2 regions of the Modestobacter italicus genome follow, and region 1 is predicted to be linked to the other one. Evidence: predicted binding sites of a transcription regulator. Region 1 holds the regulator's gene; the other holds the start of a gene.
The links. The regulator LexA, encoded in region 1, represses DNA repair genes until DNA is damaged. The targets are predictions, from matches to a motif close to TCGAACANNTGTTCGA.

Region 1 (15,830 bases):
CACACCGGCCAGGGTCGAGCCCTGCTTGCCCAGCTTGAGGAAGACCTCACCCAGGCTGCCGTCCTCGTACATGCCGGCGGTCATGTAGCCCTCGGCGCCGGCGACGCTGAAGGACGTGGTGACGCTGGTCCGCTTCTTCGGCAGCCGCTTGCGCACGGGGTGGGCGAGCGCGGTGGTCGGCGCGACCTCGGCCACGACCTCGGCCTTGGTGCCGTCGTTCTTGCCCTTGCCACCGGACAGCGGCTGGCCGACCTTGCAGTTGTCGCGGTAGATGGCCAGGGCCTTGATGCCCATCTTCCAGCCCTGGAAGTAGATGTCCGCGACCTCCTCGACGGTCGCCGACTCCGGCATGTTGACCGTCTTGCTGATCGCACCGGAGATGAACGGCTGGACCGCCGCCATCATCCGGACGTGGCCCATCGGCGAGATGGACCGCTCGCCCATCGCGCAGTCGAAGACCTCGTAGTGCTCGGGACGCAGGGTCGGGGCGTCGACGACGTGCCCGTGCTCGGCGATGTACTCGACGATCGCCTCGACCTGCTCGTCCTGGTAGCCCAGGCTCTTCAGCGCCCGCGGGACCGTCTGGTTGACGATCTGCATCGAGCCGCCGCCGACCAGCTTCTTGAACTTGACCAGCGAGAAGTCCGGCTCGATGCCGGTCGTGTCGCAGTCCATCATGAAGCCGATGGTGCCGGTGGGGGCCAGCACGGAGGCCTGCGCGTTGCGCCAGCCGTTCTCCGCACCGATGGCCAGGCACTCCTGCCACTCGGCGGTCGCGGCCTTGAGGACGTCGGCGTCGTCGGCGCCGACCGGGCGGATCGCGTCGTTCGCCGCGGCGTGCTTGCGCATGACCCGGGCGTGGGCGTCGGCGTTGCGGGCGAACCCGTCGTAGGCGCCGACGACGCCGGCCAGCTCGGCCGAGCGGCGGTAGGCGGTGCCGGTCATCAGCGAGGTGATCGCCGCGGCCAGCGACTGGCCGCCCCGCGAGTCGTAGGCGTGGCCGGTGGCCATCAGCATCGCGCCGAGGTTGGCGTAGCCGATGCCCAGCTGGCGGTAGGCGCGGGTGGTCTCCCCGATCGGGTCGGTCGGGAAGTCGGCGAAGCAGATCGAGATGTCCATCGCGGTGATGATCAGCTCGACGGACTTCACGAAGGTCTTCGAGTCGAACGTGCCGTCGTCCTTGAGGAACTTCATGAGGTTCAGCGACGCCAGGTTGCACGAGCTGTTGTCCAGGCTCATGTACTCCGAGCACGGGTTCGAGGCGTTGATCCGGCCCGTCTCCGGGTTGGTGTGCCAGTCGTTGATCGTGTCGTCGTACTGGATGCCCGGGTCGGCGCACTCCCAGGCCGCCTGGGTGACCTTGCCGAACAGCTCACGGGCGTCGACGGTCTCGATCACCGAGCCGTCGGAGCGGGCGCGCAGCCCGAAGTCGGTGCCGTTCTCGACCGCACGCATGAACTCGTCGTTGACCCGGACCGAGTTGTTCGCGTTCTGGTACTGGACGCTGGTGATGTCCCGGCCGCCGAGGTCCATGTCGTACCCGGCGTCGCGCAGCGCGCGGATCTTGTCCTCCTCGCGCGCCTTGGTCTCGATGAACTCCTCGATGTCGGGGTGGTCGATGTCGAGGACGACCATCTTGGCCGCGCGGCGGGTGGCGCCACCGGACTTGATGGTGCCGGCCGAGGCGTCGGCACCGCGCATGAAGGAGACCGGACCGGAGGCGGTGCCACCGGAGGACAGCAGCTCCTTGGAGGAGCGGATGCGGGAGAGGTTGAGGCCGGCGCCCGAGCCGCCCTTGAAGATCAGCCCCTCCTCGCGGTACCAGTTCAGGATCGAGTCCATGGTGTCGTCGACGGCCAGGATGAAGCAGGCGCTGACCTGCTGCGGCGAGGCGGTGCCGACGTTGAACCAGACCGGGGAGTTGAAGCTGAACACCTGGTGCAGCAGCATCCAGGTCAGCTCGTGCTCGAAGACCTCGGCGTCGCCCTCGGAGGCGAAGTAGTCGTGCTCACGGCCGGCCGCGCCGTAGGTGAGGACGACGCGGTCGATGAGCTGGCGGAGGCTGGTCTCCCGCTGGGGGCTGCCGACCGCGCCGCGGAAGTACTTGGTGGTGACGATGTTGGTGGCGTTGATGCTCCACTCGGACGGGAACTCGACGCCGCGCTGCTCGAAGTTGATCGAGCCGTCACGCCAGTTGGTCATGACGACGTCGCGGCGCTCCCAGACGACCTCGTCGTAGGGGTGCACCCCTGCCGTGGTGAAGACGCGCTTGACCTTGAGGCCCTTCCCGCGGGTCGTGGCCTTGCCGCTCCCGCCGGTGCGACGGTTCCGGCTGGGCGAGAGGCGATCGGCTGTCTCGGTCAAGGCGTGCTCCCTGGTCTGGCGTTCGGGCGTGCGGGTGGCGGCTGACGGACGTCGTCGGAAGCCGGTGGTGCGGAGTGCGGGCTAGCTGGGTGGAACGGGCCCGGCGTCGTCGCCGGGTGCGCCCTCGCCGGGTGGGCCCCCGGCGGTGGACGCGGGACGCAGCCGCTTGAGCTCGGCGATCTCCTTCTCGAAGTCGGCCGCCGAGCTGAAGGACCGGTAGACGCTGGCGAAGCGCAGGTAGGCGACCTCGTCGAGGTAGCGCAGCGGCCCGAGGATGGCGAGGCCCACCTCGTTGCTGGGCACCTCGGCCGAGCCGGTGGCGCGCACCGCGTCCTCGACCTTGGCGGCGAGGACGGCCAGCTGCCCCTCGTCGACCGGGCGGCCCTGGCAGGCCCGGCGGACGCCGGCGATGACCTTGTTGCGGTCGAACGGCTCGCTGACGCCGCTGCGCTTGACGACCGCCAGCACGGGCTCCTCCACGGTCGTGAACCGCCGACCGCAGACCGGGCAGGACCGGCGACGGCGTGTCGTCGCGCCCTCGTCGGTCTCGCGTGAGTCGATGACCCGGCTGTCTGGGCTGTGGCAGAACGGGCAACGCACCGGGGGCACCTCCTCGTCGATCGGCGGCCCGTGGAGGGCGACCGCCCGACGCTCCCTGTGGACCGACCGGGGGACATCCGGTGGATGTCCTGGGGTTGACCTGGGGAAGCGCCTGTGGACTGACTTACATCTCTGTCACTACAAGATGTTGGGGTGAGGTTAACCCCGCACCACTACAGGTACAACCTCTGGGCCCCGGCGCGTCTTCCCCCGTCGCGTGCGCCCCGCCCGTCCCACGCGCCTGACCGGCCCGTTCCGACCCGGCGTCACGGCAGCTGCAGCACCGCACCCGGCAGCAGGTCGACGTCCCGGAGCCCGTTGAGGTCGACGATGGCGTCGACCACGGCCCGCGCGTCCTCCTCGGGGGCCACCTGCCGGGCCAGCGACCAGAGCGTGTCGCCCGGCTGCACCACGACGGTCGAGGACCCGGCCAGCTCCAGCCCACCCCGCTCGGCGTTGAGCTGGACGGTGACCACGGTGGCCGCGGCGATGGACAACCCCACCGCGATCGACAGCCCGGCGACCACCCGGCGGCCCCGCTCGGTGAGCCGGACCGGGATGAACTCGTCGGGCGCCGGCCGCCACCCGGCGACCGCGCGCGCCGGCGCCGCGCGGCGCTCCCCGCCCTCGACCGCGCAGCCCCCGCGGACCGGGCGCCCGGACGCCGGCGCACCGGCCCACGCCGGCCGGGCCCCCGGTCGGGCCGGGTCCCGCCGGGAGGTCGCCGGCGCGGCCGCCCGGGGGCCGCGCCCGGCCGGCACGCCGCAGCGCGCGGCCGCCGGCGGGACGGCGACCGGCCGGGAGGCGAGGCGCTCGGCCGGGAACTCGGACAGCGGCGCGACGGGGGGAGGGACACGGCGCTGGGGGCTGGTCACGAGGGCGCTCCTGGGGTCAGACGGTGCCGGGCGGCGGGACGGGCCGTGCGACCGACCAGGCGTGGAGCACTGCCCTCGAACGCCTGTTCGATTCGAACGTCTGTGCGATGTCTACCGCATCCCACCGACAAGTCCAGCCCCTGACACCGACTTCTTCGAACAGGTGTTTGAACTACACGGGTGTGACCCGCTACCGTTCACCTGCGATCGAGATCGGGATCGCCGCGCCGGCCCCGCCCGGAGTGCGGCGACGCACCCGGGAACCGCTGCCCCGGCAGCCGGACGAGGAGGACACATGGCGGTCGACGGCCCGACGGCAGGCAGTGGCAAGGGCTCCGCGCGGCGCGGTCGCGCCGGGGAGACGGGGGCGGCCGGCGCCGGTGCGGCGATCCGGGAGTTCCCCGACCGCGGCGAGGCCGGCGACGGGCTGACCCAGCGGCAGCGCCGGGTGCTCGAGGTCATCCGCGACTCCATCGACCGCCGCGGCTACCCGCCCTCGGTCCGCGAGATCGGCGAGGCGGTCGGGCTCTCCTCGGCCTCCTCGGTGGCCCACCAGCTCTCGGTGCTGCAGCGCAAGGGCTGGCTGCGGCGCGACCCGAACCGCCCGCGGGCGCTCGACGTCCGGCTCCCCGGCGAGACCGCCGTCATGACCGAGGCCGCCGAGCCCGCCGCCGGGCCGCTCGCGGCCTCCGGTGGCGCCAGCGGCGTGGACGAGGCCGCCGCGCCCCGCCCGACCTACGTGCCGCTGGTCGGCCGGATCGCCGCGGGTGGCCCGGTGCTGGCCGAGCAGGCGGTGGAGGAGGTCTTCCCGCTCCCCCGCGAGCTGGTCGGCGAGGGCACGCTGTTCATGCTCAAGGTCGCCGGTGACTCGATGGTCGACGCCGCCATCTGTGACGGCGACTGGGTCGTCGTCCGCCAGCAGCCGACCGCGGAGAACGGCGAGATCGTGGCCGCCATGATCGACGGCGAGGCCACGGTGAAGACCTACAAGCGCCGCGACGGGCACGTCTGGCTGATGCCGCACAACGAGGCGTACGAGCCGATCCCCGGCGACGACGCCACCGTCCTGGGCCGGGTCGTCACCGTCCTGCGCCGCGTCTGAGGAAGGACCCCCTCTCCCCCCACCACTCGCAGGCTCGTGGCGGGGACCTGAGAGGGGGCCGGGTGGTCAGCCTTGCTGGCGGCGGCGGAAGCGGCCGACGAGCCACACCAGGGTGGTGGCGACCAGGGCGGCGATCAGCCCGGCCGTCAGCGGGCTCACCGAGCGGGCGAGCCCGCCGTCGGCCGAGGCGTCCTCGGCCGGGCCGGTCGCCGCGGCCGGCTCGAGCGCGCCGGACGCGGGCACCAGGGTCACCGTGGCCGGCAGCCCCTCCCCCGACACCAGCAGGTCACGGCTGTTCGCGGCGAACGTGATCGCCTCGCCCTGAGGTGAGTCCGGCAGCGGCACCCGGACCGGGGAGCCGCCCAGTGCGCCGACCACGTCGGAGCCGACCAGCGGCCAGACGTAGGCGTCGGTGTAGGTGCGCAGCGCGATCCGCTGGCCGTCGGGCGAGACCGACCCGCCGGTGACGAGCAGCTGCCCGGCGCGCCCCACCGGGCCGCCGGGGGTCCCGGTGAGGGTGAACCCGAGCCGGAGCACCTGGCTCATCGGCACGGTGGCGTCGTCGGCGAGCGGGCCGTCGGGCCGGTAGACGGCGCTGGCCCCCAGCACCTCCTTGGTGACCACGTACGGCGTGCCGTCCGGCGCCAGCAGGAGGGCCTCGGCGTCGTGCGGGCCGTCCGGGTAGGTGAGCCGGGTCAGGGTGGAGCTGCCGTCCGGGCGGAGGCCGATGAGCGCCACGGTCTCCCGGGTCTGGTTGTTGTCCCCGGTGTCGGCCAGCCAGATCGTCCCGTCCCCGGCCAGCGCCAGGTCCTCCGGGTCGTAGGGGTCGACGTCGGCGGAGCGGACCTCGCCGATCGCGCAGCCGCCGTCGAGGACGAACACCTCGGCACGGTCGCCCCCGTCGTTCATGGCCAGCATCGAGTCGCCGGCGCTGGCCAGCCCGGAGAGCTCCGGCAGCCGCGGGTCGGTGACCGCGCACCGCGTGCTCGGCTCGCCGTAGGGCGCGGCGTCCGCGCCCTGGGCGACGGCCGGGGCGACCGGCAGGACGGCGAGCACCAGACCGAGGGGCGCGCCGAGGGCCGCGCGGCCCGCTCTCCGGCGTCCCGCGCGGTCAGGGCTGCGAACGGCCCGCTCTGGCACGGACCCAGCGTGACACCACGACAGCGTCGAGTGCATGAACCACGCCCAACAGCAGCAGCCCGACGGCCAGCCCCACGACCGCGTCGGTGACCCAGTGGAAGTCCAGCGCCACCATGGCCACGCCGGTGCACAGCGGCCCCAGGATGCTCAGCGCCCAGGTGGTGCGCTGCGTCCAGGCGGGCAACCCGTACTCCACGGCCGTCCACCGGGCGACCCCCCACATCAGGACGGCGTTGGCCACGTGCCCGGAGGGGTAGCTGGCGCCGTCCCGGTGGAAGAACGACCCGGGGTAGGCCGGCGCCGTCCGGCCGGTGCCGTACTTGAAGGCGTAGACGACCGCGGTGAGCAGGGCCAGGGCCATCAGCACGCGGACCAGGGGGACGAGGGTCCGGCGGCGGACGGCCAACCAGCCGACCAGGGCCGCCAGCACGATGAGGATGAAGCCGCGGCCGCCGGCCTGGGTGAAGGCCCAGACGAACCAGTAGGCGTCGGAGTGCCGCAGGTCCCAGACGCTGACCACCTCGGAGACCCGGAGGTCCATCCGCTCCAGCCAGCCCCGGTTGAGCAGGTCGACGGTGACCCCGAGGGTCACCAGCGCGGAGAGCAGCAGCACCCACCACGGCGGCCGGCCGACCCCGATGACCGGCGCAGACCGGGAGGACGGCAGGCCGCCGGCGGCGTCCGCCATCGACTGCACCGCGCTCCTGGCCACCGGGTCACGGTACCGGGACCGTGACCTGGTCGTGACCAAGACCGACCCCGGCCCCCTCTCAGGGCCCCGCCCCGAGCAGGTGACGCGCTGGAACGGCCCGCCTGCAGGGCCCCGCCCCGAGCCTGCGCGGGGTGGGTCAGGCCTCGTCCCGAGGCTCGCCCCGAGCTTGCGAGGGGTGAGGAGGACGAGGTCCTTCGACCTTCGTCAGATCCCGGCGACCGGCGCGGCGTAGTCCTCGAGCACCGCCGCGAGCGCCGGGGCGACCCGGGCGGTGAGGAGGGTGCCGGTGGCCCCGTGCCGCTCCTCGATGACCTCGCCGTCCCGGTGGACCCGGGCGACCAGGTCACCCCGGTCGTAGGGCACCAGCACCTCGACGTCGACGTCCGGGTGCGGCAGCCGCGCGGCGATGACGTCCCGCAGCGCCTCGATGCCCTCGCCGGTCCGGGCGGAGACCCAGGCGGCGCCGGGGAGCGCCTGCCGCAGGGCGAGCACGTCGTCCTCGGTCATCGCGTCGACCTTGTTGACCACGATGAGCTCGGGGACGGCGGCGGCGTCGATCTCGTTGAGCACGACCCGCACCGCGTCGATCTGGCCCAGCGGGTCGGGGTCGGACCCGTCGACCACGTGCACGAGCAGGTCGGCGGCCGCGACCTCCTCCAGCGTGGACCGGAAGGCGTCGACCAGCTGGTGCGGCAGGTGGCGCACGAAGCCGACGGTGTCGGTCACCGTGAACTCCCGGCCGTCCGGGGTCTGCGCGCGCCGGACCGTCGGGTCCAGGGTGGCGAACAGCGCGTCCTGCACCAGCACGCCGGCGTCGGTGAGCTGGTTGAGCAGGCTGGACTTGCCGGCGTTGGTGTACCCGGCGATGGCCACGCTCGGGGTGGCGTTGCGGTCGCGGGAGTTGCGCTGGGTGGTGCGGGCGGTCGCCATGCCGGCGATCTCCTTGCGCAGCTTGCTCACCCGGGCGCGGATCCGGCGACGGTCGGTCTCGATCTTGGTCTCACCGGGACCACGGGTACCGATGCCGCCACCACCGGCGACGCGGCCACCGGCCTGCCGGCTCAGCGACTCACCCCAACCGCGCAGCCGCGGCAGCATGTACTGCATCTGGGCGAGCTCGACCTGCGCCTTGCCCTCCCGGCTGGTGGCGTGCTGGGCGAAGATGTCCAGGATCAGCGCGGTCCGGTCGACCACCTTGACCTTGAGGATCTTCTCCAGCTGGTTGAGCTGGCCCGGGGCCAGCTCGCCGTCGCAGATCACGGTGTCGGCGCCGGTGGCGGCGACGACGTCGCGCAGCTCGGCGGCCTTGCCCGAGCCCACGTAGGTGGCCGGGTCGGGCTTGTCGCGGCGCTGCACGAGCGCGTCGAGCACCTGCGATCCGGCGGTCTCGGCGAGCGCGGCGAGCTCGGCCAGCGAGCGGTGCGCGTCGACCGCCGTCCCCTCGGTCCAGACGCCGACCAGGACGACCCGCTCCAGGCGGAGCTGCCGGTACTCGACCTCGGTGACGTCGGTGAGCTCGGTCGACAGACCGGCGACGCGGCGCAGCGCACCGCGCTCCTCCTTGACGTAGGAGCCGGTCGAGTCGTCCGGGGCGTCCCACGGGGTGGTGGGCGCAGGGGTCGGGTCCTGGGCGCGGGCGCGCGCGGCCTTGTCGACCCGGGCCTCGGCCTCGTCGAGGATCGCGCGGTTCTGGGCTGTCGTCATCGTGTCCAGCGTGGCATGCCCTCGCACGGAGGGCGACTGACTTGTGGTGCGAGCTGTTGTCATCGCCCGGTACAACACCTCAGGGCTCCGGGTGCATCCCGAGGTACACCGACCACTTCTCCCCCTGCGGATCCGCCGGCCGGCGGGCGAACTCGTCGAGCACCGCGTGCAGCCGGCCGGCGAGCTCCTCCCGCTCGGCAGCCGTCAGGCGCAACCCGAGCCGGTTGCTGTGCAGCCGGTCCTCCCCCGCCTCCGCGACCTCCTCGAGGAAGGCCGCCAGCGACGGGTCGCGCCCGGCGGCCGGCCCTCCTGCGTCGTCCATCAGCCAGCTCTTCCCGGTCGCCCGGTACGGCACCTCCCGCGCACCGCGGGTGCCCCGCCGCGCCGGCTCCGCGGCCAGGAAGCCGGTGTCGACGAGGGTGCGCACGTGGTGCAGGACGGTGGCCGGGTTGCGGTCCAGCCGGGCCGCCAGCTCCTTGTTGGTGAGCGGGGCGTCCAGGCACAGCCGCAGGATGCGCAGCCGGACGGCGGAGGCGAGGGCCCGGGCCTCGGCGTCGGTCGCCGGACGGCGCTCGCCGGCGACGCGGGGACGACGCTCCGGCTCGGGCACGGGAGCAGCCTAGGCAGACACGACGCAAAGTGATTGACACTTCCCGATCACTCACTCCACCCTGCCGCGGTGAGCACCGACCGCAGCCTGCTGCGCCACCACGACTTCCGGCAGCTGTGGGCCGCCGAGACGGTCAGCCAGGTCGGCACCCAGGTGACCCTGCTGGCGCTGCCGGTCGTCGCGGTGACCGTGCTGGACGCGACGCCGCTGCAGATGGGCGTCCTCACCGCGTTGGAGACCGCCGCCTTCCTGCTCATCGGCCTGCCGGCCGGGGCGTGGGTGGACCGCTGGCGCCGCAAGCGGGTGCTGGTGACCGCCGACCTGGTCCGCGCCGCCGTGCTGGCCACGCTGCCGGTCGCGTACCTGCTCGACGTGCTCACCCTGGGCCAGCTCTTCGCCGTCGCGGCGGTCACCGGCGCGGCCACGGTGTTCTTCGACGTCGCCTACCAGAGCTACCTGCCCGCCCTGGTCGACCGCGACCAGCTGGTCGACGGCAACGGCAAGCTCGAGGCGAGCCGCGCGGTCGCGCAGGTCGCCGGCCCGGGCGCCACCGGTGTGCTGCTGCGGGTGCTCGGCGCCCCGCTGCTCATCGCCGTCGACGCGGTGTCCTACCTGGTGTCCGCGCTGTTCATCGGCCAGATCGGCGCGCCGGACGTCGTCCCGGACCGGGCGTCCCGGCGGCCGCTGCGCACCGAGATCGGTGAGGGGCTGGCCTTCGTCGTGCGGCACCCGCTGCTGCGCCGGATCGTGGCGTGCACCGGCACCGGGAACCTCTTCGGCAGCATCACCAGCACGCTGCTGGTGCTGTTCGCGATCCGGGAGCTCGGCCTGTCCGAGAGCACCCTGGGACTGGCGCTGTCGGCCGGGGCCGTCGGCGGGCTGCTGGGCGCGGCCACCGCCGCACGGTTCGCCCGGCGCGTGGGCGAGGGGCGGGCCATCCCGCTGTCCGCGGCGGTCCTGGTGCCGTTCGCCGCGCTCACGCCGTTGGCCGACCTCGGCGCCCCGGTGGTGCTGCTGGTGGTGAGCATGTTCGGGTTCAGCTGGTCGGTCGTGGTCTACAACGTCACCCAGGTCAGCTTCCGTCAGCGGCTGTGCCCGCCCGGCCTGCTCGGCCGGATGAACGCCTCGGTCCGGTTCATCGTCTTCGGCACCATGCCGCTGGGTGGGCTCCTCGGCGGCGTGCTGGGCACCTGGCTCGGCGTCGTCCCGGCGCTGTGGGTCGGCGTGGCCGGTACGGCGCTGGCCTGCCTGCCCGTCGTCCTCAGCCCGCTGCTGACGATGGGCGACCTCACCGACGAGTGGGACGGGGGCCGGGTGCCGGAAGCGGAGCCGGTTGTGCCGGGGGCCAGCGGGTAGGGCGGGGACGACCGGATGCCCTGCGAGGGAGGACGACGATGACCAGCCCCACCACCAACTCCGACGGCGAGCTCGACGACCCGGGCCGCGACCCGAAGGGGCTCAACCCGCCGCGGAACCTGTTCGGCGGCGGCGCCGACCAGGACAGCGGGCAGGGCACCCCGGACGGCACCGGCAACGTCGGTCCCGGTGACAAGCCCGAGGCGCCGACCGACGAGCCGGAGACCCGCGCCGACACCCCCGACCGCCCCTGAGGTCGGTCAGCCGCCGAGCCACTCCGCGGTGAGCATGCCGGAGGCGACGACGACCGCCGGGCCCGACAGCACCGTCGTCGTCCCGTCGAACTCCACCGACAGCCGGCCGCCCGGGACGTCCACCGCGACCGTCCCGGCGGTCCGGCCGCCGGCCTCCAGCGCGGCGTAGGCCGCGGCGCAGGCGCCGGTGCCGCAGGACCGCGTCTCGCCCACGCCGCGCTCGTACACCCGCAGCCGGACGTGCGCGCAGGCGCCGGCGGGGGCGTCCTCGGCGGCCAGCACGTTGACGACCTCGACGTTGACCCCCTCGGGGAACATCGCCGGGTCCACTCCGGGCAGCGCCGACAGGTCCAGCGAGTCGACCTCGACGTCGGTGAGCGCGACCAGGTGCGGGTTGCCCATCGACACCCCGAGCCCCGGGAAGGGGACCCCGGCGATCCGGGCCTCGCCGCGGCCCAGCGGCACGGCCGGGCCCATGTCCACCCAGTAGCCGCCGTCCGCGCGGGCACCGACCCGCCGCGGCCCGCCGCGGGTGCCGACCAGCACGCCTGCCTCGGCGGCCGCGCGGTCCAGCAGGCCCTCGGCGAGCAGCACGTGCAGGTACAGCCGGATGCCGTTGCCGCACATCTCCGCGTGCGAGCCGTCGGCGTTGCGGTGGTCCATGAACCACTCGCAGTCGGCGAGGGCGTCGCCGAGGACGGCGGGGGCGTCGGGCACGTGCCGGCTGCGGACGACGCGCAGCACCCCGTCGCCGCCCAGGCCGGCCCGGCGGTCGCACAGCCGGCGGACCAGGTCGGCGTCGAGCCGGGACTCCGGCCAGACGCCGCCGTCGGGGTCGGGCAGGACGACGAAGTCGTTCTCCGTGCCGTGGCCCAGGAGCACCCGCGGGCTCGCGCTGTCGATCACCGCCCGATCGTACGGTCGGCGATCAGCTGCACGACGGCGTCGGCCAGGTCGGCCCGGCCCGCGTCGAACCAGGTGGTGGCGGCGTCCCGGCGGAACCAGGAGCGCTGCCGTCGGACGAACCGGCGGGTGGTGCTCACCGTGCGCGCCCGGGCCTCCTCGGCGGTGAGCAGGCCGTCGAACTGCTGGAGGACCTGGGCGTAGCCCAGCGCGCGGGAGGCGGTCGGCCCCTCGCGCAGGCCGTCGGCGGCCAGCGCGGCCACCTCGTCGACGAAGCCCGCGGCCCACATGGCGTCCACCCGCCGGGCGACCCGCTCGTCGAGCTCGTCGGGCGCCCGGTCCAGCCCGACGGTCACCGCCGGGTAGTGCGCCGCCGGCTCGGGCAGCCGGGCGGTGAAGGGCTGCCCGGTCAGCTCGATGACCTCCAGCGCGCGGACCACCCGCCGGCCGTTGCTGGGCAGGATCGCCGCGGCGGCCGCGGGGTCGAGGGCGGTCAGCCGGTCGTGCAGGGCCGCCGGCCCGACGGCGGCCAGCTCCTCGGTCAGCCGGGCGCGCACCTCCGGGTCGGTGCCGGGGAAGTCCAGCTCGTCGAGGACGGCCCTGACGTAGAGCCCGGAGCCGCCGACCAGCAGGGGGACGACGCCCGCGGCGCGCAGCCGGTCCACCTCGGCCCGGGCGCGCTGCCGGTACTCGGCGACCGAGGCCGGCTCCCGGACGTGCCACAGGTCCATCAGGTGGTGCGGCACGCCGGCCCGCTCGGCCGGGGTGGGCTTGGCCGTGCCGATGTCCATGCCGCGGTAGAGCTGCATCGAGTCCGCGTTCACCACCTCTCCGCCGAGCCGGGTGGCCAGCGCGACGGCGAGCGCGGTCTTCCCGGTGGCGGTGGGCCCGACGACGGCGACCACCGGCGGCCCTGCGGTCACCGGGTCCGCCAGGTCGCGACCGGGTAGCCGACCCCGAACGGCGCCTCGTCGGTGAGCAGCTCCGCGTCGATGTCCAGCCCGTCGAGGGCGGCACCGACGGCCCGCCACACCGGCACCCCCGCCGCCAGCAGCCGGCTCCCCTCGACCGGGTCGAGGGCGGCCAGCGCGCCGGCGTCCCCGGTGGCCAGGGACCGGGCGACGGCGGCGTCGAACGGGGCTGCGGCGGGGTCCAGGTGGCCGGGGGCCCGCTCGCTGCGCCGGGCCGAGCCGTCGCCCATCGCGAGGACGCCGACCGACCCCGGCAGGTCCGACAGCGCCGTCCCGAAGTCGTCCGGGCCGACCCCCAGCCGCGGGCCGACGTGACCGGCCTGGTCCAGCAGCCAGGCGCCGAGCAGGTGCGGCAGCGGCAGCCGCCGGCCGCCCGGCCGGGCCCAGCCGGAGAACGGCAGCTCGAGGTCGACGCCGAAGCCGCGCAGGTCACCGGCGTCCCCGGGGCCGAACCGCACCCCGTCGGCGCCGGTACCGAGCACGACGACGACCTCGGGTCCATCGTGCAGGACCACCTGCACGGCGGCGCGCACGGCCGCCCGCAGCACGCCCAGCTCGGCGCTGTGCGCCCCGGCCACCGCGGGCAGCAGCAGCGGCGGCTGCGGGCAGAAGGCGACCGTGACCGGACGGAGGGGTCTCACGCGGGGCAGTCTTGCCGATGGGGCGTGGGAGACTGCTGGCGTGTCGAGCACGGAGAACACCGGAGACCGGACGCAGCAGGCCGCCCCCGCCCCCGACGAGCGCCCCGAGACGGGGCTCGCCGAGGTCGCCCCGGTCGATCCCACGCCCCTGGCGGCGACCCCCGATGCGGTCGTCCCGGAGGTGGTGGAACCAGGCGTCGACGAACCCGCCGGCGGCGCGCCCGAGGCGGCGGTCTCGGAGGTCGCTGCCGACGCCCCGTCGGTGACCGCGACCGCGCCGGTCGACGAGGGCCCGCTGGCGGCGACGCCGGACGCCGCCGTCCCCGAGCCGGCGGAGGCCGGCACCGAGGTCCCCGCGTCGCAGGCGGTCACCCCCGAGGCGGGCACCCCCGCCACCGGCTCGCCGACCGACGCCGCGCTCGCCGACCCGACGGCCGCTCCCGCGACCCCGGACGTCCTGATCACGGACACCCCCGCCACGGACACCCCCGCCACGGACACGCCCAGCACGGACACGCCCCCCGCCGCCGAGGCCCCGGCCGCCGAGGCCCCTGCCGCCGAGGCCCCTGCCGCCGCGCCGGTGCCCTCCCCCGGTGGCCGGCACGCAGCCGGGTCCTCCTCCTCGGCGGAGACCCCGACGATCGTCCCCGCCGTCCCGGCGTCGGACCCCACCGCGTGGGGCCGGGTCGACGACGAGGGCACCGTCTTCGTGACCACCGCTGCCGGGGAGCGCGCCGTCGGGTCCTGGCAGGCCGGCGACCCGGCCGCCGGGCTGGCGCACTACGGCCGCCGGTACGACGACCTCGCCACCGAGGTCTCGCTGCTGGAGGCGCGGCTGGCCGCGCACACCGGCAACCCCGGCGAGATCAAGGCCAAGGCCGAGGAGCTGGCGGACCAGATCCTGACCTCCGCGGCCGTGGGCGACCTCGACCACCTCGCGCTGCGGGCCCGGGCCATCTCGAGCATGGCCGAGACGGCCGTCGCGGCGAACCGGGCGGAGAAGGCCAAGGCGCGGGCCGGGCAGATCGCCCGCAAGGAGGCCCTCGCGGCCGAGGCCGAGCAGATCGCCGCCGACTCCACGCAGTGGAAGGCGGCCGGCGACCGGCTCAAGGCGATCGTCGAGGAGTGGAAGACGATCAAGGGCATCGACCGGAAGACCGACGAGGCGCTGTGGCACCGCTTCGCCGCAGCCCGGGACGCCTTCGGTCGCCGCCGCGGCGCGCACTTCGCCCAGCTGGACACCCAGCGCGCGGAGGCCCGCGCGGCCAAGAGCGAGCTCATCGCCGAGGCCGAGCGGCTGTCCAGCTCCACCGAGTGGGGTCCGACCAGCGCCGCGATGCGCTCGCTGATGGACCGCTGGAAGGCCGTGCCGCGGGTCGGCCGGGACACCGACGACGACCTGTGGAAGAAGTTCCGCGCCGCGCAGGACGTCTTCTTCGCCGCCCGGACGGCCTCCGACCAGGCCCGCAGCTCCGACGAGCTGGCCAACCAGAAGCAGAAGGAGGAGCTGCTGGCCGAGGCCGAGGCGCTGGACCCGGGCAACCGGGCGGCGCAGAACGCGCTCCGCAAGATCCAGGAGCGCTACGACGCCATCGGGCACGTGCCGCGCAACGCCATGCGCCCGCTGGAGGACCGGATGCGCGCCGTCGAGGAGAAGTTCCGCGGCGTCGCCGAGTCCACCCGCCCGCGGGTGCAGCCGGAGAACCCGCTGCTCACCTCGATGCGGGCAGCCGTCACCAAGGCCGAGGACCAGCTGGCCAAGGCGCAGGCGGCCGGCAACGCGAAGCGGATCAGCGAGGCCGAGGCCAACCTGGCGACCCGCCGCGAGTGGCTGGCCGAGGCGGAGAAGTCCTCCTCCCGCCGCTGACCTAGCACGAACGCCGAGGGCCCCGTCCGGACCGATCCGGACGGGGCCCTCGCACGTCCGCGGACCCGCTTGCTCAGGCATAGGTACCTACACGTGCGTATCGGGGTCTGAAACGCACGCATAGGTACCTATGCCTGGTGAGGCGTCAGCTGCAGGCGGACACCGCGGCGGGGAGGGGCGCGGGGACGCCGATCTGGGGCATGCCCAGGGAGACGCCGGGGGTGGTCGGGCGGGTGCCGGCCTCGCTCGCGTCGCCGGCCCGGGTGCGGCGGTGCGAGACCAGGGGCCCGTCGGCGACCAGGAAGTGCGGCTTGGCGGCGGTCACGACCGCCGCCACCACGTCGCCGGGGCGGACGCCGTCGGCCGCGGTGAAGTGCACCAGCCGGCCGTCGCGGGCCCGGCCGGAGAGCCGGCCGCGGGCGGCGTCCTTGCTGCCCTCCCCCGCCGCGACCAGCAGCTCGACCCGGCGGCCGATCTGCGCGGTGTTCTCCGCCCAGCTGATCTCGTCCTGCAGCGCGGTGAGCCGGAGGTAGCGCTCCTGGACGACGTCCTTGGGCAGCTGGTCGGGCAGCTCGGCCGCCGGCGTGCCCGGGCGCTTGGAGTACTGGAAGGTGAAGGCGCTGGCGAAGCGGGCCTGCCGGACGACGTCGAGGGTGTCGGCGAAGTCCTGCTCGGTCTCGCCGGGGAAGCCCACGATGATGTCGGTGGTGATCGCCGCGTCGGGCATCGCC
Region 2 (15,830 bases), 1.3 Mb from region 1:
GGATCGGGCCGCCGATGCCGCGGTCCTTGGCGATCTTCGCGGCCCGGACGGCGTCGATGATGATGCCGGCCGAGTTCGGGGAGTCCCAGACCTCGAGCTTGTACTCCAGGCTCAGCGGGACGTCGCCGAACGCGCGGCCCTCGAGGCGGACGTAGGCCCACTTGCGGTCCGACAGCCACGGCACGTGGTCCGACGGGCCGATGTGCACGTTGTCCTTGCCCATGTCCCGGTCGACCTGGCTGGTGACCGACTGGGTCTTGGAGATCTTCTTGGACTCCAGGCGCTCGCGCTCGAGCATGTTCTTGAAGTCCATGTTGCCGCCGACGTTGAGCTGCATGGTGCGGTCCAGCTGCACGCCGCGGTCCTCGAACAGCTTGGCCAGGACGCGGTGGGTGATCGTGGCGCCGACCTGGCTCTTGATGTCGTCGCCGACGATCGGCACGCCGGCGGCGGTGAACTTGTCCGCCCACTCCTTGGTGCCGGCGATGAAGACCGGGAGGGCGTTGACGAAGGCGACCTGCGCGTCGATCGCGGCCTGGGCGTAGAACTCCGCCGCCTGCTGCGAGCCGACCGGGAGGTAGCAGACCAGCACATCGGCGCCGGACTCGCGGAGCGCGGTGACCATGTCGACCGGGGCGTCGTCGGACTCCTCGACGATCTCGCGGTAGTACTTGCCGAGCCCGTCGAGGGTGGTGCCGCGCTGGACGGTCACGCCCAGCGGCGGGACGTCGGAGATCTTGATGGTGTTGTTCTCGCTGGCGAAGATGGCCTCGGACAGGTCGCGGCCGACCTTCTTGGCGTCGACGTCGAACGCGGCGACGAACTCCACGTCGGACACGTGGTAGTCGCCGAACCGGACGTGCATGAGGCCGGGGACCGACGCGGACTCGTCCGCGTCGCGGTAGTACTCGACCCCCTGGACGAGCGAGGCGGCGCAGTTGCCGACGCCGACGATGGCGACCTTGACCGATGCCATGGACTGTCTCCCTCCGGCGGGCCCTCCCGGGCCCGGACTGTGTGTGCTGATCTCGTGCTGGTGGTGCAGCTCAGGTGGTGCGGGGTGGTGCGGTCTCGGGGGGCTGCTCGCGGGCGGCCTCGGCGCGGGCGTCGTCCTTCTCGTGGTCGATCAGCTCGGTGAGCCAGCGGACCTCGCGGTCGACGGAGTCCAGACCGTGGCGCTGCAGCTCGAGGGTGTAGCGGTCGAGCTTCTCCTGGGTGCGCCGCAGCGAGTCCATGAGCCGGTCGCGCTGCCGCTCGACGGTGCGCCGCCGGCCCTCGAGGATGCGCAGCCGGACGTCGGCGGCGGTGTGCCGGAAGAACGCCAGGTGGACGCCGAAGCGGCCCTCGTCGTCGTAGGCCTCCGGGCCGGTCGAGCTGACCAGCTCGGCGAACCGCTCCTTGCCCTCGGCGGTGATCGCGTACACGACCTTGCCGCGGCGCCCGGTCAGCGCCGGGGCGTCGGCCGGCAGCAGCGAGCGCGGGGTCGGGTCGTCGCTGGCGATCAGCCCGGCGGCCTGCATCCGCTTGAGCGCCGGGTAGAGCGACCCGTAGGAGATCGACCGGAGGCCGCCGAGCACGGCGGCGAGCTCCTTGCGCAGCTCGTAGCCGTGCATGGGCGACTGCTGCAGCAGCCCCAGGATGGCGAACTCCAGCACGGCGCCACCTCCTGGTCACTCGGCTGTCGCCGGATCGATGTATCGGTACGATACATCCGGGCGCAGCAGTGCGCACAGCAGGGGCGGGCAGCTCACGCCCGCCCCAGGAGCCCCGTGTCGACATCCGGAGAGGGTCACCAGCAGGGCTCCGTTGCGTACATTGGCGCCGTGCCCGGACGACGGTCGGTGGTGGACTACGCGCTGCAGAGGCGCGCGCTGCTGGCCGAGGTGCACGCCGGGCGGACCGGTCTGTTCGAGGTGTGCGACGCCAGCCCGTACCTCTCCCGGGCGGCGAAGTACCACGGTGAGCCGACCGACTCCCCGTGCCCGATCTGCCGCCGGGAGCGGCTGGCCCTGGTCAGCTACGTCTACGGTGACGGGCTCGGGCCGGTGTCGGGTCAGGCGAAGACCGGGCGCGAGCTGGCCCGGATGGACGCCGCGCAGGACGAGTTCGCCGTGTACACCGTCGAGGTGTGCCGCGGCTGCGGCTGGAACCACCTCGTCACCTCCTACGTCCTGGGCGCCGAACCGGTCCCGGGTCGCGCACCACGCAGGACCCGCCGCCGGGCGGCGACCGAGTAGTCGCTGCCGGCCGTGCGCCGCCGCCTGCCCGCTGCGCACACAGCTGAAGACGTCACCCCGGGGGCTGGCCTGCGACCACGTCGCGGTCCGCCCCCCACGACTGCAGGAAGGGGCCACCGCGTGCCTCCCCACGACCAGACCGCCCGGGTCGGCTCCGCCGGCTCGGGCCGCCGCCCACCGCAGGCCCGCAGCGCCGGGTCCGGGAGCAGCGGGGCCGGCGCCGCACGCCGGCCGGCGGCCGGCGGCCGGGCCCGCGCCTCCTCCCCGGCCCGCCCCGCCGGTGGCGGCGGCGGTGGCCGTCCCCCGGCGAAGCCGCCCACGGGCGGCAACCGGCCCGGTGGCAGCGGCAGCGGCCGCGGCAGGCCGCCGGGTGGCGGGAAGAAGAAGCGCACCGGCAAGCAGCGGCGGCGTCGCTGGCTGAAGGTCCTCGTCGGGTTGTTCGTGAGCTCGCTGGTGCTGCTCGGCGTCTTCGTCGGCGTGGTGTACGCCTCGACCGACGTCCCGACGCCGGAGTCGGTGACCAACCAGCAGACGACGATCGTCTACTACTCCGACGGCGTCACCGAGATGGCCCGGCTGGGCAGCGAGAACCGGATCGAGGTCGGCCTGGACCAGGTCTCGGAGCCCGCGCGGAACGCGATCCTGGCGGCGGAGAACCGGAACTTCTACAACGACCCGGGCATCTCCTTCACCGGCATCGTCCGGGCGGCGTGGAACAACCTGACCGGCGGCTCCACCCAGGGTGGCTCGACGATCACCCAGCAGTACGTGAAGAACGCGTTCCTGAGCTCGGACCAGACGTTCAGCCGCAAGTTCAAGGAGCTCTTCCTCTCCATCAAGCTGGACAACGAGTACTCCAAGGACGAGATCCTGGAGAACTACCTGAACACCATCTACTTCGGCCGCGGCGCGTACGGCATCGAGGCGGCGGCGGAGACCTACTTCGGCGTCAAGGCCGCCGACCTCACCGCCGAGCAGGGCGCCGTCCTGGCCGTGCTGGTGCGCAGCCCGAACTACTACGACCCGGAGTCCAACCCCGAGGAGGCGCAGGACCGCTGGGGCAGGGTCCTGGACGCCATGGTCGAGCAGGGCTGGTTCGACTCCGCCGCGCGGGCGGCCGCGCAGTACCCGGTCGCGCTCCCCGACGACGGTGCCGGCCTGGGCATCCCCTCGGGCCCCGAGGGGCTCATCGTCGACCAGGTGCTCGCCGAGCTCGAGGGCTCGTCCTACGGCTACACCGACGTGGAGACCCAGGGCCTGCGGGTCACGACCACGGTGGACAAGCGCTACCAGGACGCCGCGGTCGCCTCGGTCAACGACGTGATGGAGGGCGAGGACGTCGGGCTGCTGCGCGAAGCGCTCGTCTCGGTCGACCCCCGGACCGGCGGCGTGCTGGCCTACTACGGCAACGCGGCGCGCACCAGCGAGGACCCCAACGCCGACACGACCGACTACGCCCAGGCCTACAAGCAGCCGGGGTCGTCGTTCAAGCCGTACACGCTGGCCACCGCCCTCAGCGAGGGGATCAGCGTCGACGCGCGGCGGGACGGCAGCTCGCCGCAGACGTTCAAGGACCGCACCAAGCCGGTGGTCAACTCCGGCAACGCCCAGTGCGCGGCGTGCACCCTGCGGGAGGCGATCACCCGCTCGCTGAACACCACCTTCTACGGCCTGGCCTACGAGGTCGGACCGGCGAAGGTCGCCGAGACGGCCCGGGCGGCGATGGGCATCGGCGACCAGTGGCCCGACAGCCCGTCGGTGCCCGAGGCGCTGCGCGGCAAGACGTCGCTGGCCAGCCCGGAGAACGGGCAGACCGGCAGCGCGATCGGGATCGGTGAGTACGAGGTGCGGCCGATCGACCAGGCCGTCGGCTTCGCCACCCTCGCCGCCGGTGGCGTCTACCACCAGCGGCACTTCGTCGCCCAGGTCGCCGACGGCGAGGGCACGGTGCTCAAGTCGGTCGACGGCAGCGAGACCGCCCAGCAGGTCATCCCGGCCGACGTCGCCAGCGACACCACCTTCGCGCTCGAGGGGGTCGCCGCGTACTCCAAGCGCCCGCTCGACGGCAACCGGCCCGTGGCCAGCAAGACCGGCACCCAGGGGCTGAACGCCACCGACAACTCCGACGCCTGGATGGTCGGCTACACCCCGTCGATCTCCACCGCGGTGTGGATGGGCAGCCAGGGTCTCGCCCCCATCACCAACGTGCAGGGCAAGATCATCTACGGGTCCGGCCTGCCGGGGCAGATCTGGCAGGAGTTCATGGACACCGTGCTCGACGGCACCCCCGAGGAGCCGCTGCCGACCAAGGCGATCATCAAGGGCGACACCGGCAAGGGCGTCGCCGCGGAGACCACCCAGGCACCGGCGCCCACCACCACCGCCCAGGCGCCCGCGACGACCAGCCAGGCGCCGCGGCAGACGACGACCTCCACGCCGTCCTACAGCCGGCCGACACCGTCGTTCAACCGGCCGACCCCGCCGACGCAGAGCGAGGAGCCCCCGGTGACCGACACCTCGCCGTCACCGGTGGACCCGGTGCCGACCACGCCGGGGGGCGTGCCGATCCCGACGCAGTCCAACCGGTGAGCCGCCGGCAGGCAGACTGATGCAGTGAGCGCGACACCGACGGGCCCGTCCGTCCCGGCCGACCAGCCGGGGGGCGGGCCCGAGGTGTCCTCCCCGCCGCAGGTGGCCGCACCGCCCTGGCCCGACCGCGTCGTCCCGACCTGGACCGACCCGGTCGCCGTCCAGGCCAGCGAGGCGGTGGGCGGCCCGTGGGGCCGGCACGCGGTGACCGGGCGGGCGCTGTTCTGGACGCCGCTGCGGGTCTGCCTGCTGTTCACCGTGCTGGTGCTGAGCGTCGCCTGGGCCAAGCAGGCACCCTGCGCGGACGGCGACTGGAGCGGGTCCAAGCAGTACACGCACCTCTGCTACAACGACGCCGTCCCGCTGTTCGGCATCCACGGCCTGGCCGCCGGCGAGGTGCCCTACCTGGACTCCGCGGTCGAGTACCCGGTGCTCAGCGGCGGGCTGATGCAGCTGGCGGCGGTGGTCGCCCGGGGGTACGACGGGCTGGCCGCCGGCAGCGGGCTGCTGCCGGACTCGGTGCCGGTGCAGACCTACTACGTCGTCACCTGCCTGCTGCTGTCGGTGCTGGCGCTGGTCGTCACCCGCGGCGTGCTCGGGCTGACCGGTCGCCGGCCGTGGGACGCCGCCATGGTCGGCCTCTCCCCCGTGCTGCTCTTCTACGCCTTCACCAACTGGGACCTGCTCGCGGTCGCGCTGACCACGCTGGGCATGTGGGCCTGGGCCCGGCAGCGCCCGGTGGTCGCCGGGGTGCTCCTCGGGCTGGGGATCGCGGCGAAGCTCTACCCGGTGCTGGTCCTCGGCGTGCTGCTCGTGCTGTGCCTGCGGGCCGGCCGGCTCCGGCCGTGGTGGACGACGGCGGTCACCGCGGGGCTGGCCTGGCTGGTGGTCGACCTGCCCATCGCCGTCCTGGCGCCGGAGAACTGGGCCCGCTTCTTCGAGCTGAACGGCACCCGCCCGGCGAACCCGGAGAGCATCTGGGCGATCGCGCTGCACTGGTTCCCCGGCTTCCTCGACGGGCCGCTGGCCGAGGGCGAGAGCCCGACGGTGCTCAACGCGACCGTCGCCGTGCTGCTGGTGCTCTGCGCGGCCGGGGTCGCCTGGCTGGCGCTGGCGGCACCGCTGCGGCCGCGGCTGCCGCAGCTGGCGTTCCTGCTGGTCGCCGCGTTCCTGCTGGTGAACAAGGTGTACAGCCCGCAGTACGCGCTGTGGCTGCTCCCGCTGGCGGTGCTGGCCCGGCCGCGCTGGCGCTCGCTGCTGCTGTGGCAGGCGACCGAGGCGCTGGTCTGGACGATGACGATGCTGTACTACCTCGGCGCGGACAACCGGGGTGTGGACGTCGAGTGGTTCTACCTCGCCGTCGGCCTGCGGGACGCCGCCCTGCTGCTGCTCATGGCGCTGGTCGTGCACGAGATCTGGCACCCCGACACCGACCTGGTGCGCCGCAGCTGGCCCGGCACCGACGACCCCGCCGGTGGCTTCCTCGACGGCGCCCCGGATGTGGTGACGCTGCGCCGCCGGCGTCAGCCGGCCAGCGCCTCCCGCAGCAGCGAGATCTCCTCGGCGTGACCGGCGGCGTCGCCGGGCGTCTCCAGCACGACCGGCGCCCCGGCGGCGCGGGCGACGCCGACCAGCAGCTCCAGCGGGATCTCCCCCGCGCCCAGCGGCGCGTGCCGGTCCCGGCCGGAGCCGGCGGGGTCGCGGCTGTTGTTGAGGTGCACCAGGTCGATCCGCCCGGTGACGGCCCGGACGTCGTCCACCACCCGGGTCAGGTCCCAGCCGGCGGCCCAGGCGTGGCAGGTGTCGAGCACGAAGCCCGCCCCGAACTCGCCCACGGCCTCCCACAGCCGGGCGACGGCCTCGAGCTCGCGGGCCATCGCGTTGTCGCCGCCGGCGGTGTTCTCGATGAGCACCGGGATCCCGAAGCCGCCGTCCTCGGCCTGCCGGGCGAAGGTCTTGCGCCAGTTGTCCACGCCCGCGGCCGGGTCGTCCTTGGCCAGCACGTGGCCGCCGTGCACGACCATGCCGGCCGCCCCGATCGCGGCAGAGGCGGCCGCGTGCTGGCCGAGCAGCTTGCGGCTGGGGATGCGGATCCGGTTGTTCGTCGAGGCGACGTTGACGATGTACGGCGCGTGCACGAAGACGGCGACGTCGGAGCCGAGCAGCGCCTCGGCGTCCGGGCGGGGCAACGGCTTCTTCCAGCCCTGCGGGTCGGCCAGGAACACCTGGACGGCGTCGGCGTCCACCTCCGCCGCGCGGGCCAGCGGGCCGCCGGCGTCGAGCTCGTTGTCCTCGGTCAGGCCCGGTCCGACGTGCACGCCGATCAGCTGGTCAGCCACCCGGGCGACCCTACCGACCGCCGCTGGTAGCCTGATCGGTGCGCGTCCCGTCCGATCCCGCTCCCGCGGGCTCTCGCCGGGGCGTGCGACGCGTGTACGACCCTCCTGCTGCAGATGTACTGCGGCCGCTGAGACCAGAGGAGGTGGGGTTCTCCGTGCGTCACTACGAACTGATGATCATCCTCGATCCCGAGCTCGAGGAGCGGACCATCGCTCCCAGCCTGGACCGATTCCTGACCGTCGTCACCAACTCCGGTGGCACCGTCAAGACCGAGATCTGGGGCCGCCGTCGGCTGTCCTACGAGATCAAGAAGAACGTCGAGGGCATCTACGCCATCGTCGACATCAGCGCCGAGCCCGCCGCGGTCGCCGAGCTGGACCGCCAGCTCAACCTGAACGAGTCGGTCCTGCGCACCAAGCTGATGCGGCCCGAGGCGCACTGACCATGGCCGGCGAGACCGTCATCACCGTCATCGGCAACCTCACGGCCGACCCGGAACTGCGGTTCACGCCGTCCGGCGCAGCCGTCGCCAACTTCACCGTGGCCTCGACGCCCCGCACCTTCGACCGCCAGTCGCAGGAGTGGAAGGACGGCGAGGCGCTGTTCCTCCGCTGCAACGTGTGGCGCCAGGCGGCGGAGAACGTCGCCGAGTCGCTCACCCGCGGCTCGCGGGTCATCGTCTCCGGCCGGCTGAAGCAGCGTTCCTTCGACACGAAGGAAGGCGAGAAGCGCACCGTCATCGAGCTCGAGGTCGACGAGATCGGCCCCTCGCTCCGCTACGCCACGGCCAAGGTCACCCGCGCCGCCCGCAGTGAGGGCGGCGGCGGTGGTGGCGGCTTCGGCGGCGGCGGCAACGGCGGTGGCGGCGGCGGCTTCTCCGGCGGCGGGGCCAGCGACCCCTGGTCGACCCCGCCGGCGTCGTCCGACGAGCCCCCCTTCTGATCCTCTCTCCCTGAACTGATCTCTGGAGAACCCCAGTGCCCAAGCCCCCCATCCGCAAGGTCAAGAAGAAGGTCTGCCAGTTCTGCAAGGACAAGGCGACCTACATCGACTACAAGGACACGACCCTGCTGCGGAAGTTCATCTCCGACCGCGGCAAGATCCGTGCCCGCCGCGTCAGCGGCAACTGCAGCCAGCACCAGCGTGACGTCGCCGTGGCCGTGAAGAACAGCCGCGAGATGGCCCTGCTGCCCTACACCTCGACGGCGCGCTGATCATGAGTGCATCGAAGCTGATCCTGACCCAGGAGGTCACCGGCCTCGGTTCCGCCGGGGACACCGTCGAGGTGAAGGGCGGGTACGCCCGCAACTACCTCCTGCCCCGCGGGCTGGCCATCGTGTCCACCCGGGGTGCCGAGAAGCAGGTCACCAGCCTGCGCCGGGCCCGTGCGGCCCGCGACGTGCGCTCCCTCGAGGAGGCGCAGGCCGTGGCCGCCCGTCTGTCCGGTCTCACCGTGACGCTGCCCGCCCGCTCGGGTGACGGTGGCCGCCTGTTCGGGCGGATCACCACCGCCGACGTCGCCGCTGCGGTCACCGCGGCCGGCGGCCCGGAGCTCGACCGCCGCCGGATCGAGCTGCCCAGCAGCATCAAGAGCGTCGGCACCCACACCGTCACGGTGCGGGTGCACCCGGAGGTCTCCGTCCCGGTCACCCTGGACGTCGTCGCCGGCTGATCCACAGCGCAGTCCCCACGAGGGGCGTCGGACTCCGGTCCGGCGCCCCTCGTGGCGTTCCCGGGGCACGGTGACCGTCCCGCCGTGTCGACTCCGGCAGGCGGACGGCGGGTGAACGGACGTCCCGCCCGGGCGTGGCCGCCCGGCGCCGCCGTGGGCCGGGTGCGGCGCGTCACGTCCGACCCGGCCGACCCGGCGTGACGCGTGTGACCTGCGGGGACTCCGCGACACGCCCGGGCGTACGGATCGTCGACGACGGGCCGACTTTCTCCTGTCCACACCCCGGGAGAGGCCTGATCGCAGGTGACGGGCCGGTGGCGGGGACACGACGGGCGTGCGTCCCCCGCGGTCTCCACACGGTGACCGGCTCTGTCCACCGACTTGTCCACAAGTTGTGCAGATCGGCGTGCACAGCGGTGTTGGACGGACCCCCTCCGCGGTTCCTACCGTCATCCCCAGCCACCGCCGGGCGCGAAGTGTCAGCGCCCGGTGGTAGCTGTTGTGCGAACAGTTGTTCGAACTGGACGCGAAGAGCAAGGGGAACCCAGCGTGGCGGTCGTCGACGACATCAGCAGGCCGAGGGCCGCGGCTCCGGAGTACGACCGGCAGCCCCCTCAGGACGTCGCAGCCGAGCAGTCGGTCCTCGGCGGCATGCTGATGAGCAAGGACGCGATCGCCGACGTCGTGGAGGTCCTGCACGGCGCGGACTTCTACCGGCCGGCGCACCAGGTCGTCTTCGACGTCATCCTCGACCTGTACGGGCGGGGCGAGCCCGCCGACGCCATCACCGTCGCCGCCGAGCTGAACCGCACCGACCAGCTGTCGAAGATGGGCGGCGCGGTCTACCTGCACACGCTCATCGCCTCCACGCCCACCGCGGCGAACGCCGGGTACTACGCCGCGATCGTGTCCGAGCAGGCCGTGCTCCGCCGGCTGGTCGAGGCCGGCACCCGCGTCGTGCAGCTGGGCTACGGCGCTGCCGGCGGCAAGGGCGACGTCGACGACATCGTCGACCGCGCCCAGCAGGAGATCTACGACGTCACCGAGAAGCGGATGAGCGAGGACTACTCGCGCCTCGCCGACGTCCTGCAGCCCACCATGGACGAGCTGGACGCGATCGCCTCCCGCGGCGGCGTGAGCCGCGGCGTCCCGACCGGCATCCGCGACCTCGACGAGCTCACCAACGGCCTGCAGGCCGGCCAGATGATCGTCATCGCGGCGCGACCCGGTGTCGGGAAGGCGCTCGCGCTGGACACCCCGGTGGCCACGCCGCACGGCTGGACGACGATGGGCGAGGTCACGGTCGGCGACGAGGTCATCGGCGCCGACGGCCGGCCCACCACGGTCGTCGCCGCCACCGAGGTGATGACCGGGCGGCCCTGCTACGAGGTCCACTTCTCCGACGGCTCGGTGATCGTCGCCGACGCCCAGCACCAGTGGCTCACCGACACCCGGGCGAGCCGCCGGGCCGCGCAGGAGGCGCGGGTGCGCGGTGGTGCTCCCCGGGTGAGCGCCGCCGTGCGCACCACGGAGGAGCTGGCGCGCACGGTCCGCTGCGAGACCGCCGACGCCCGGCTCAACCACTCGGTCACCAACGCCGCCCCGCTCGAGCTGCCGGAGGCGGCGCTGCCGCTGCCGCCCTACGCGCTGGGTGTCTGGCTCGGCGACGGCACCTCGGCCAGCGCGCACTTCACCAGCGCCGACCCGGAGATCGCCGCCTACATCGAGGGCGACGGCCTGGTCGTCGAGCGCACGTCCGCCGAGCTCCGCTACGTGATGCGGCTGCCGAACCGGGGCGCGGTCGCCGCCCGCCCGTGCCCGATGTGCGGCGAGCTGTTCGTGCCGAGGACGTCGCAGGTGCAGACCTGCGGCAAGACGTGCGGGGGCAAGCTCCGCGCCGCCGGCGGGGTGGGCCTCAGCGCGACCTGCCCGGACTGCGGTGGGCCCTCCTCCGGGCTCGTGCAGTGCGCCTCCTGCCGGGCCGATCACGGCACCGTCACCGGCCTGCTGCGGTCGCTGGGGGTGCTCGATGACAAGCACGTCCCCACCAGCTACCTGCGCGCCTCCGTGGGCCAGCGGCGGGCGCTGCTCGCGGGTCTGCTCGACACCGACGGGACGGTGGCGGCCAGCGGCGTCGTCCAGTTCGCCGTCACCAACCAGCGGCTGGCCGAGGACGTCCGGGAGCTGATCGCCGGCCTCGGCCACCGGGTGCGGATGAGCCGCAAGCGGGTGGCCGGCCGCAGCGAGGCGTCCTCCACCTGCTTCACGCTGACCTTCAGCACCGACGACGAGGTCTTCCGGCTCGAGCGCAAGAAGCTGCTGCACAAGGAGCGCGGTGCCCGCACGTTCACCGCGCGCGGCGTCCGGTTCGTCACGGAGGTCCGGCCCATCGCGAGCGTGCCGGTGCGGTGCATCCAGGTCGACGCCGAGGACCACCTCTTCCTCGCCGGCCGCAGCTTCATCCCGACCCACAACTCGACCCTCGGCCTCGACATCGCCCGGTCGGCCACGGTGAAGCACCACCTGCCCGCGGCGATCTTCTCGCTCGAGATGAGCAAGCACGAGATCACCATGCGTCTGCTGTCGGCCGAGGCGAAGGTGCCGCTGCACCACATGCGCGCCGGTTCGCTGTCCGACGAGGACTGGTCGAAGCTGGCCCGCCGGATGGGCGAGATCGCCGACGCACCGCTCTACATCGACGACTCACCGAACATGACGATGATGGAGATCCGGGCCAAGGCGCGGCGGCTCAAGCAGCGCAACGACCTCAAGCTGATCGTCATCGACTACCTCCAGCTGATGACCTCGGGCAAGAAGGTCGAGAGCCGCCAGCAGGAGGTCTCGGAGTTCTCCCGTGCGCTGAAGCTGCTGGCCAAGGAGCTCGAGCTCCCGGTCATCGCGATGAGCCAGCTGAACCGCGGGTCCGAGCAGCGTCAGGACAAGAAGCCGATGCTGTCCGACCTCCGTGAGTCCGGCTCGATCGAGCAGGACGCCGACATGGTGATGATGATCCACCGCGAGGACATGTACGAGAAGGAGTCCCCGCGGGCCGGCGAGGCCGACATCATGCTGGTCAAGCACCGCAACGGCCCGACCGCGAACGTCACCGTCGCCTTCCAGGGCCACTACAGCCGGTTCGTCGACATGGCGAACTGACTCCTCCGTGGACCGGTCGTTCGCCTGATCGGGTGGACCGGCTCAAGCGCGGGCGGCGGGCCGCCGAGAACCACCGGGACGTTGTTCCCCTCCGAACCAGGAGCCCGCCGTGCCCGCACTGTTCACCACCTTCCCCGCCCTCCTCGCCAAGGTCGTCCCCGCCGGACTCGCCGGGAAGGTCGCTGTCGGCGCCGTCGCCCTGGCAGTCGTGGGTGGTGGCACCGCGGGCATCGCCCAGGCGGTCGAGCCGGCCTCGGACGGCACCACCATCACCAGCCCCGAGACCCCCGAGGTCGAGGCGCCGGTCGAGGAGGCCCCGGTGGACGAGGCGCCGGTGGACGAGACGCCGGTGGACGAGACGCCGGTCGAGGGGGCGCCGATCGATGAGGCCCCGGTGGAGGAGCCCCCGGCGGGCGAGATCCCGGTGGAGGAGCCCCCCGTCGAGGAGGCTCCCGTCGAGGAGGCCCCGGTGGTCGAGACCCCCGAGGCGCCCGAGGTCGAGACCCCCGAGGCGCCCGAGGCGCCCGAGGCGCCGGAGGTCGAGGAGCCCGCGGCCCCGGCCAACCACGGCCAGGCCGTCTCCGAGGTCGCCCACGACAAGTCTGTGGTCGGTCGGGACCACGGCAAGGCCGTCTCCGAGGTCGCCCGCAGCAACGCCGGCAAGGGCGGCGACAGCGCGGAGGACGCCACCGACGAGGACGCCTCGGTCGAGGACAGCGCCGCCGTCCCGGCCGCCGGTGGCAAGGGCAAGGGCCACGGCAAGGGCTGACCCCGCCCCGCACCACCGCCGCGCGAGCGGCGACACGTCCGGTGAGGTCCCCGGGGAAGAGCGGTCCCGCACCTAGCGTCGGGGTTCCGACTTCCCCGGGGGCTCCACGTGAAACACCGCTACGCCGCACTGGCCGTGCTGGCCGTGCTCGGCACCGCGGCCTGCGAGCCCGGGCAGCTGGGCAGCACCTCGCCCGCCGCTGACGCCCCGGCCGATGCCGTCTCCGAGGCCGCGCACCAGGCGCAGGCCAGCGCACCGGCCGACGGCCGGGCAGCAGCCGACGTCCTCGCCACCCTGGCGGTCAAGGGCAGGGCGCCGAAGACCGGCTACGACCGCGACCAGTTCGGCTCAGCATGGGCCGACGTCGACCGCAACGGCTGCGACACCCGCAACGACGTCCTGGCCCGGGACCTGACCGACGAGGCCGTCAAGCCCGGCACCCGGAACTGCGTCGTCGTCAGCGGCACCCTCGCCGACCCGTACACCGGCCGGACGATCGACTTCGTCAAGGGCGACGGCAGCAGCGTCGACATCGACCACGTGGTGGCCCTCGGTGACGCCTGGCAGACCGGGGCCGGCCGCTGGGACGTCGCCCGGCGCACCGCGCTGGCCAACGACCCGCTCAACCTGCTCGCCGTCGACTACTCCGCCAACCGGCAGAAGGGCGACGGCGACGCGGCCACCTGGCTGCCGCCCGAGCGCGGCTACCGCTGCGCCTACGTGGCCCGCCAGGTCGCCGTGAAGGCCGCCTACGGCCTCTGGGTCACCCAGGCCGAGCACGACGCGATCGCCGGCGTCCTGGCCGACTGCCCCGGTGAACCCGTCCCCACCCCCGCCCAGACCCCGGCCCCGGCCCCGGCCGACGTTCCCGCGGGAACGCCGGCGCCCTACGCCGACTGCGCCGCCGCCCGCGCCGCGGGCGCGGCGCCGCTGCACCGCGGCGACCCCGGCTGGTCCGACCGCATGGACGGCGACGGGGACGGCATCGCCTGCGAGTGAGTCAGTCGCGCAGGTTCAACTGGTCGTGCCGCAGCGCGAAGGCGTCGATCTCCGCCGTCGTCGGCGTGCGTCCGCCGGTCGTCAGCTCGTGCAGGCCGGTGAAGTAGTCCTCGCGCGGGATGCCCGGGGTGAACAGGATGAGGAAGCGCGCCCCGACGTCCGGACCGGCCGCGCGGAAGCCGTGCACGCCCGAGCGCGGCACGTACACCAGGTCACCGGCGTGCGCCGTCGTCCACTCCTCCCCCGCCAGCACGGCCAGCGAGCCCTCCAGTACGTGGAAGGACTCGCTGAACGTGCGGTGCAGGTGCGGCCCGGGTCCGCTGCCGCCCGGCGCCATGGTCATCTCGAACAGGCCGAAGTCGCCGCGGGTCTGCGTGCCGGTCGCGACGAACCGGGTGCGCCCGGCCGACGGCTGGCCGTCCCGCCGGGAGAACACGGCGGGGTCCGGGAGGTAGCTCATGCCGCACCCTCCCATCCCTGGGTGTGGGTTGTGAGCCGGGTCACCCGGGGCTAGACAGAGGTCCCCGATCAATGGAGATCCCGTGACGCCACTGTCCTGGCGACGGTCGACCGCTGCCCTCGTGGGCACGCTCGCCCTCACCACCGGCCTCGCCGCCGCCGCACCCGCCGCCCTCGCCCACCCGGGCCCGGGCAAGGCCGTGCCGCTGTCGCTCTTCCCCAGCGACGACCTCACCGTCGCCGACCCCGGCCAGCTGACCGGCCGCCGGGTCGCGCTGCCGACCACCGGCTGCGGGGCCCCGATCAGCTGCGGACTGGTGCAGGAGCTCGACCAGCTCGACGGCTTCGACCTGGACCCGCGCATCGCGGTGCAGTTCAGCCGGCCGGTGGACCCGGCCGAGGCCGCCGCGCGGATCTCGGTCAAGGAGGAGCACGGCGGCTGGCGCACCGGCGTGGACCGCGTCGTGTGGGACCCGGCCACGAACACCCTCTACGCCCACCCGGCCGAGCAGCTCGCCCCCGGCACCACCTACCGGTTGAAGGTGCAGGGCGGCCCGGGCAATGCGGCGGCCCAGGACCGGTTCACCACGATGAGCGCCACCGACGGCCTGCTCGACCTCCGGCGCCAGCTCGACAGCGGCAGCGCCTTCGCCGCCGCCGGCATCACCGCACCGGGGCTGCAGGTGGAGGGCACCTTCCCGGCCGCCGGCACGACCGTGACCTGGACGCAGGACCAGGGCGCCACCGAAGTGACGGCGCCCGTCGTGGTGCCCCAGGCCGCCACCGGCGGCACCCTGGTCTTCGGCTCCTACCTGGCCCCCAGCTGGCTGCAGCCCGACGTGACGATCGACCAGACGCCGACCGCGGACGCCGGCCCGGCGCCGGTGGGCCCGCAGCGGCTGCCCGTCGTCGCGGTGCTGCCCGCCGGCACCCCGCCGCCGGGCGGCTGGCCGGTGGCGGTGTTCGGGCACGGCTTCACGGCCAACGACACCAACGTCCTGCTCGCCGCGGTCGCCAACAGCCAGCAGGGCATCGCGACCATCGGCACCAACGTCGTCGGTCACGGGTACGGCCCCGGCAGCTCCTACACGATCACCAGCGGCGGCACGACGACCACGCTGCCCTCCTACGGCCGCGGGGTCGACCAGGACGGCAACGGCCAGATCACCAGCACCGAGGGTTCCTCGGCCACCGGTGCCGCGACGGCCCAGTCCTCCCGGGACGCCCTGCGGCAGACCGCGGCGGACGTCATGACGCTCATCCGCTCGGTCGGCGGCACGGACGTCGACGCCGACGGGACGCCGGACCTCTCCGGGGACGACGTCACCTACTTCGGCCAGAGCTTCGGCGGCATCTACGGCACCATGCTCACCGGCGCCGACCCGGCCGTCACCCGGTCGGTGCTCAACGTGGCCGGCGGCCCGATCTCCGAGATCTCCCGGTTGTCGCCGTCCTTCCGGCCGCTCCTGACCGCGGTCCTGCAGGCGGCCGGTCTGCTCAACAGCACCGACCCGACCCGCAACCTGTTCCAGGAACAGCTGCCGCTGCGCGGCGAGGGGCCGGTGACGGTCACCGTGCCGGGCGCCGTGGCCGTCCAGGAGTACCTGGC

Region 2: dnaB (replicative DNA helicase) is a predicted target of LexA. The motif match lies at 9,342-9,357, and genes of this name have one in related genera.

Annotation. Positions count from the first base shown of each region.
Region 1 is NC_017955.1:4,267,181-4,283,010, forward strand. It holds gene MODMU_RS20240 (vitamin B12-dependent ribonucleotide reductase) at 1-2,364, opposite strand, end outside; gene nrdR (transcriptional regulator NrdR) at 2,446-2,973, opposite strand; gene MODMU_RS29175 (LysM peptidoglycan-binding domain-containing protein) at 3,231-3,839, opposite strand; gene lexA (transcriptional repressor LexA) at 4,135-4,941, shown strand; gene MODMU_RS20260 (hypothetical protein) at 5,008-5,997, opposite strand; gene MODMU_RS20265 (phosphatase PAP2 family protein) at 6,053-6,793, opposite strand; gene hflX (GTPase HflX) at 6,998-8,497, opposite strand; gene MODMU_RS20275 (ArsR/SmtB family transcription factor) at 8,577-9,107, opposite strand; gene MODMU_RS20280 (MFS transporter) at 9,177-10,463, shown strand; gene MODMU_RS20285 (hypothetical protein) at 10,502-10,717, shown strand; gene dapF (diaminopimelate epimerase) at 10,724-11,623, opposite strand; gene miaA (tRNA (adenosine(37)-N6)-dimethylallyltransferase MiaA) at 11,620-12,543, opposite strand; gene MODMU_RS20300 (class III extradiol ring-cleavage dioxygenase family protein) at 12,540-13,232, opposite strand; gene MODMU_RS20305 (DUF349 domain-containing protein) at 13,273-15,099, shown strand; gene miaB (tRNA (N6-isopentenyl adenosine(37)-C2)-methylthiotransferase MiaB) at 15,245-15,830, opposite strand, start outside.
Region 2 is NC_017955.1:5,536,139-5,551,968, reverse strand. It holds gene MODMU_RS26410 (inositol-3-phosphate synthase) at 1-976, opposite strand, end outside; gene MODMU_RS26405 (PadR family transcriptional regulator) at 1,047-1,655, opposite strand; gene MODMU_RS26400 (DUF5318 family protein) at 1,824-2,237, shown strand; gene MODMU_RS26395 (transglycosylase domain-containing protein) at 2,358-4,826, shown strand; gene MODMU_RS26390 (glycosyltransferase family 87 protein) at 4,851-6,395, shown strand; gene MODMU_RS26385 (deoxyribonuclease IV) at 6,350-7,165, opposite strand; gene rpsF (30S ribosomal protein S6) at 7,321-7,608, shown strand; gene MODMU_RS26375 (single-stranded DNA-binding protein) at 7,611-8,108, shown strand; gene rpsR (30S ribosomal protein S18) at 8,144-8,380, shown strand; gene rplI (50S ribosomal protein L9) at 8,383-8,838, shown strand; gene dnaB (replicative DNA helicase) at 9,388-11,994, shown strand; gene MODMU_RS27420 (hypothetical protein) at 12,104-12,763, shown strand; gene MODMU_RS26350 (GmrSD restriction endonuclease domain-containing protein) at 12,872-13,762, shown strand; gene MODMU_RS26345 (cupin domain-containing protein) at 13,764-14,222, opposite strand; gene MODMU_RS26340 (Ig-like domain-containing protein) at 14,305-15,830, shown strand, end outside.